2 regions of the Tuberibacillus sp. Marseille-P3662 genome follow, and region 1 is predicted to be linked to the other one. Evidence: riboswitches for the same ligand, from Rfam matches in the RefSeq annotation. Region 1 holds a riboswitch; the other holds the start of a gene.
The links. A riboswitch is a leader RNA that binds a small molecule or an ion and turns the genes downstream of it on or off. The one in region 1 is predicted to bind cobalamin.

Region 1 (3,429 bases):
TTTTTCTTAACGTTTCTCTTATTGCAGTTGTTTGAGAACTTTCACGTCAATGAAGTTGAGGATCAGATGGAAGGAATTGGTGTGAAGGTTAATGAAATTGTTTCAGATCACCAAAAGACAGGTTCTGCTTTAGAGGCGGTGTCACAAATCACCGATGCTTATTCGGCCCGTGCCATCGTTCTTAATCGTGACGGTGCCTATTGGATTTCACCTGCTAAGAATAACCTTCCAAAATTACCGAAACCTGCGATTACCGACGATCCGAAATTATCTGATGTGCTAACAGAACAAGAAACAGTTTCGAAAAAAGGGGACTTTTCGTTTGAAATAGATGGTCAAGCCCAGCATAACCGCATTTTAATCGTTGGCGTTCCGATTGAAACATTTGACGGAGAGCCTGGTGCAGTGTATGTCTATCAATCCTTGGATGTAATAGAGGAGACAACTGATAATGCTAAGAAAATCATCTATATTGGTGCTGGCATTGCCATTATTTTGACAACGATTTTTGCCTTCTTTCTATCAACCCGGATTACATCTCCACTTAGGAACATGCGTCAAGCAGCTCTAGAGGTAGCTGAAGGTAAATTTGATACCCATGTACCGGTTCTGACTAAGGATGAAATTGGTGAATTAGCGACTGCTTTTAACAAAATGGGAACTCAGTTGACCGCAAATATTACGGCGCTGAATCAAGAAAAGGAACAATTATCAGGGATTCTTAGCAGTATGGCCGACGGCGTGATGACGTTAAACGAGAAGGGTGAAATGCTAATCACGAATCCTCCGGCTGAACAATTTCTTGCTTCTTGGATGTATGAGAAAAATGTTTTTGATAGGGACGACAAGCCCTTACCTGAGCCGGTTAAAACGTTGTTCCAAGAAGTTACGCGTACGGAAAAGGAACAAGTAACAGAGGTAACTTACCAGGGCCGTAGTTGGGTGCTCCTAATGACACCTCTCTATAATCAGACGGAAGTTCGTGGTGCTGTAGCCGTATTGCGTGATATGACAGAAGAACGCCGGCTCGATCAATTAAGAAAGGGATTTATCGCGAATGTATCCCATGAACTACGTACACCCATATCAATGCTGCAAGGATATAGTGAAGCGATTGTTGATGATGTTGCCGGTTCTGAAGAGGAAGAGAAGGAAATTGCTCGCATCATTTATGAAGAGTCGTTGCGAATGGGGAGGCTTGTGAATGAGCTTCTTGATTTAGCGCGTCTTGAAACAGGTCATTTTCAGCTGAATACAACGGACATTCGTATGAATGAGTTCTCTGAACGAGTCGTTAGTAAATTTAAAACCATGGCCCGAGATGAAGGCATTCAATTGCTCTATGATGGCCTGAAACATGATGATATCATGTTAACAATAGACCCTGACCGTATCGAACAAGTCGTGACGAATCTCATTGACAATGCCATTCGCCATAGCAAGGCGGGGGGCTATGTTAAAGTTCAGGCACGTGAGCAGCATGACCATATCCGCATAAGTATTACGGATACGGGATCAGGTATTCCAAAAGAAGATTTACCGTTTGTGTTTGAACGATTTTATAAAGCCGATAAAGCACGAACGCGCGGTAAGTCAGGAACAGGTCTCGGACTGGCCATCGCAAAGAATATTGTTGAAGCTCACGGCGGTCAAATATCGGTGCATAGTAAAGTTGAGAAAGGAACGACGTTTGCTTTTACGTTGCCTCGTGGATAATCATTGCAAGAGGGTTGTGAATTTTGTAGACTTGTGTAGAAAATAGAATAGTGGATGTGTAGGTGTCGTTAGACTTAATAGGGAATTTGGTGTGAGACCAAAACTGTCCCCGCAACTGTTATTGTTGACGAATGAACATCATCACTGGGTGCTGCGAGCCCGGGAAGAGTTCTAGTAGGATGAAGCATGAGTCAGGAGACCTGCCTACGCATCGAGAGTGTTTCTATACTTCGGGGCTCTGAGTTTTGGAAACGACGGATTTTTGCGATGACTGAATCGTGCCGTCGTGACGAAAGTTCATCCAATGGATGGGCTTTTTTTACTTATAAAGGGGGAATCTTTTTATGAAATCATGTTTTCGTTTAACAGTTTTAGTTCTACTCACCCTCATGCTGGTTATCATGACGGCATGTGGCAATCAGTCAAAGCAAAATCAAACCGACCAAGATAATGGAGGCGACCAGCAAGAACAACATAAGGAAGCTGATCAGGCTTTCCCGGTAACGATGAAAGATCAGACCGGAAAACAAGTGACGCTCAAACAGGCCCCGGAACGGATCGTATCCTTGCTTCCAAGTAATACGGAAATCGCATTTGCTTTGGGTCTTGATGATCAAATGGTCGGTGTTACCAACAATGATACTTATCCAAAAGCTGTCAAAGATTTACCTAAAGTTGGCGGTTTAAAAATTAATGTTGAAAAGGTTGTTTCGTTAAATCCTGATCTCGTGCTCGCGCAACAGATTAATAAACCTAAGGCCATAAAGAAACTGCGGCAATCGGGTATCAAAGTGTTTGTTGTCAAAAATCCAACAACGCTTAATGGTATCTACGATTCTATAACAACTATCGGCAAGTTAACAGGTATGAGTGATCAAAGTCAGCACGTTATTGAGGATATGAAAACAACGATTTCTGATGTTAAACAAAAGGTAAAGAAAGCTGATGTTAAGAAAAAGAAAATTTGGACAGAAATATCGGCCTCACCCAATATTTATACAGCGGGTCAAGGGACATTTATGAATCAACTTATCCAAATCATCGGAGGAAATAATGTTGCTAGTGATTTGCAAGGTTATCCCAAAGTGACCGAAGAAGCAGCTGTTAAATATAACCCCGATATCATCATATTAACTTATGGTGATCAAAAAGCAGTGCAAAGTGTGTTAAACCGTGAAGCTTGGCAAAATGTCGGCGCGGTTAAGAACGAACGTGTGTACACCATAAATACTAATCTCGTTTCAAGGCCCGGTCCACGGATTTCTAAAGGAGTCGTTGAACTTGCGAAGCGCGTTTATCCGGATGCTTTCGGGCAATAACCGGATTGTCCTTCTCTACCTATGCACTTTTTTATTAGCGATGACAGCCATAGTATTAGGGATTGCCAGTGGGAGTGTGGCACTCCCTTTTTTTAAAGTGATTGATATTATTGCTTCACATTTGTTTTGGGGTCCAGTATCTGGTGATCCGGTTGTTAGTGACAACATTATTTGGTTGATTCGTATGCCTCGTGTGCTGGTCGCCTTTCTTGTTGGAGCTGCCTTAGCTGCCGCTGGTTGTGCGATGCAAGGATTATTGCGAAATCCATTGGCTGACCCTTATACACTTGGTGTGTCCTCAGGGGCTTCTGTTGGTGCTGTTTTTGTCATTTATACCGGTTGGTCGTTGCCGATGCTTGGTTCCCTGACGTTACCGGTGATGAGTATTACCGCA
Region 2 (3,429 bases), on a different contig from region 1:
TGGAATCTTATAATTTTTCTTTTCTTCCGAATAGGCTTTGCTAAAAATCGGGTCAATGGACGCTGTTGAACCAGCAATGATCGACGTTGATGAATTCGGGGCAACAGCCATTAAATAGCCATTCCTTATACCGTGTGCCTGTACATCCGCTTTTAGCGCTTGCCATTGGCGACTGGTATAACCATGCTGGTCAAAATAGTCACCTGTTGACCAATCCGATCCATGAAAAGTTGGATAAGCGCCCTTTTCCTTAGCCAACTCACAGCTCGCCTTAATCGCATGATAGGCGATTGTTTCATAGATTTGGTCAGCATAGTTCACAGCCTCTTCCGATTCCCACGCAATTTTTTGAAGGGCCAGTAGATGGTGCCATCCGAAGGTTCCTAGACCTACCGCACGATATTTTTGATTCGACTGGCTCGCTTGTTTGACTTCGATATCATTAATATCAATAACATTATCAAGCATCCGAACTTGGACCGGAATTAATCGCTCTAGTACCTCATCTTGAATCGCACTGGCCATCGAAATCGATGATAGATTACAAACGACAAAGTCACCCGGTTCTTTCATAATGATAATTTTACCGTCCTCAACTTTTTCTTCTGTGACAGTTGTCGCCGACATATTTTGGACAATTTCCGTACAAAGGTTACTTCCGTACACCATGCCTTCATGCTTATTCGCATTCATCCGATTGGCGGTATCCCGATAGAACATAAACGGTGTTCCCGTTTCAAGTTGGGAGACCATGATTCGTTTAAAAATATCGATAGCCGGTACCTTTACTTTCGACAAGCCTTCATGGTCAACACAAGCCTGGTAATGGGCTCGAAACTCACCGTTACCTTTGGTTTCATCATAAAAGTCTTCTAGTGAAAATCCCATCACTTTTCGAACTTCATGCGGATCAAATAAATACCAATCTTCCCTGGCAGCAACCTTTTCCATAAATAAGTCAGGAATACAAACGGCCGTAAATAAATCATGGGTCCGATACCTCTCATCACCGTTGTTTAGTTTGGCGTCAAGGAAATCAAAGATATCCTGATGCCAACAATCCAAATAAACGGCGACAGCTCCCTGACGTTGACCCAATTGATCGACGGAGACAGCCGTATTATTTAATTGCTTCATCCAAGGCAGAACACCTGAAGAAACACCTTTGAACCCTTTTATATCGGATCCACGGGAACGAATCTTGCCAAGATAGATACCAATGCCGCCGCCATTTTTTGATAGCGTCGCAACATCCGTATTCGAATCATAGATGCCGCGCAAACTATCATCCACAGTATCTATAAAACATGAGCTTAACTGACCATAAGACTTGCCCGCATTGGCCAATGTGGGTGTTGCCACGGTCATATATAGATTTGATAAGGCCCAATAGGCTTCTTTAACCCACTCAAGCCGGCGATCCGCTTGTTCCTGTTTCATCAAAGTCATCGCAATGATCATCAAGCGTTCTTGTGGAAGTTCATAGATATGTCCTTCATAATCCCGAGCTAGATAACGATCACTCAAGGTTTTAATACCTATGTAAGTAAAAAGAGAATCTTTATCAGAGTCAATAGTATTTTCCAACTCTTGAATATCTTCATGGCTATAAGTATTGATTAATTCATGAGAGTAAACGCCCATGTTCGTCAACGTTTCAATCAGTCCGTAAAAATCACCATAACCTGATGCAATATCACGTCTCGTCTTTGTCTCTTCATAGAGTTGTTGTAGGAAAACATAAGCTGCGGCATAGGTCCAGTCCGGTTCCTCGGCTGTGATTTTTTCTAATATATTAAGCGCCAATAGCTGGTCAAGTTCAGCCTCATTTTTATGTTGACTTTGCTGACTTGTTTTTTCGATGACTGCCGATATATCTAGTTGTGGAAATCGTGCTAGAAGTTCACCTTCTAAGCGATTTAATTTTGGTGAGACCCTTTCAGTCGTCTGCATGTTCAAGCTCCTTCCAATCATTTGGGCATAAAAAAACCCATCCATATTCAGGATGAGGTTGAAACGACACAGACCTTTAAAAGCATGTAAAAGAAACATATGAGATCATCTATTAAAAAATAATAGACTTACTCCCGTCACGTTCCCGCCGGCGCCGTTTCATTCACTCAGATCCCCGAAGTTTATGAAACGCTATAGATAAGGTAGGTCTACTGGCTTGTGCTTCATCCTACTCCGGGCCTTCCCATACAAAAAGCACAAAAGCTGATTGTACAGTGGCTACTTCCGTTTCGTAACACTGACAGTTGCGGGGACAGCTCCGGCCTTTCACCGGATTCCCTTTTAATTCCTTGAAGGACACCTTAACTATCACGAATATACAACATATTGAATTCCACATCGAATTATAGCGCAATATATTGTATATTTCAATGGCTTTTATAAAAATGACGGTAAAATAGATTAAAAAGGGCTCACCGTTTGGGTGAACCCATCATTGGGGAAGAGTAAAACAAAGAGTTTTATGATGGAGAAACAGAAGTGAATAACTAAACAATGACTCTCTTTGTTTTAATTTAACTTCTGCAACTTTATTATAACAGTTCTGATCCTATAGAAGTATCGGGAAAAATACTAAAAATCCCCCTGACTGAGTTGGGGAACAATTGATCTTTTTTCCCAAATTGGTATCATTTGATCAAATGAATTTAATAATAAGGATATACTAACACAGATTAATGATTATTAGAACAATAACACCCATCTTTCAAACTTAGGACCTATAAGAGGGTGGATAATCAACGTTACTTATTCTATCAATCTAAAATAAACCGGCGCAATAAAAGCACCGGTTGTTTAATCTCGGAATCATTAACTTGTTAATTGGGCGGTCTCCATCAAATACTGATGACAGGAATCAGCCGCTTCACGACCCTCACGAATAGCGTTCACGACTAAACTTTGACCGCGACGAGCATCACCCGCTCCAAAGACTTTCGCCCGATTGGTCTGGTACGTTTTCCGATTGGCAGCCAAGCTGCCTCTTTGATTAACAGCTAAACCAGCATGATCGATCTCCTGTTCAACACCTACAAATCCGATAGCAATCAGAACAAGATCAACGGGCCAAAACTCTTTAGAGTTTTCACATTCACGCATATAGGATTGGCCGGCTTCATCTACATCGGAGACGATTCTTACCGTCTCCAATCCTATAATTTTGCCATCTTCGTCACCCACAAAACGCTGCGTTTGAATACTGTACTCTCTTGGGTCTTCTCCTTTAGTGACTTTCGTCTCTTTATAAGCGTAGTCAAGTGAGAAGACTTGCGGGTACTCGGGCCAAGGATTGTCTAAAGGCCGTGTTTCAGGTAACGCAGGGTGCTTACCAAACTGAACAATACTTTTTGCTTCTTGTCGTAAAGCCGAGGCCACACAGTCGGCGCCAGTATCGCCGCCTCCGATTACAACAACGTT

Region 2: linked by a shared signal. The riboswitch ahead of B9Y89_RS03545 (ribonucleoside-diphosphate reductase subunit alpha) and the one ahead of B9Y89_RS12290 (ABC transporter substrate-binding protein) in region 1 are both predicted to bind cobalamin.

What each region holds. Positions count from the first base shown of each region.
Region 1 covers NZ_FXBS01000006.1:743,294-746,722, forward strand. Annotated here, with positions in the region: gene B9Y89_RS12285 (ATP-binding protein) at 1-1,716, shown strand, start outside; cobalamin riboswitch at 1,760-1,938, shown strand; gene B9Y89_RS12290 (ABC transporter substrate-binding protein) at 2,061-3,035, shown strand; gene B9Y89_RS12295 (FecCD family ABC transporter permease) at 2,998-3,429, shown strand, end outside.
Region 2 covers NZ_FXBS01000003.1:401,368-404,796, reverse strand. Annotated here, with positions in the region: gene B9Y89_RS03545 (ribonucleoside-diphosphate reductase subunit alpha) at 1-1,953, opposite strand, end outside; cobalamin riboswitch at 2,139-2,333, opposite strand; gene B9Y89_RS03540 (glutamate synthase subunit beta) at 2,824-3,429, opposite strand, start outside.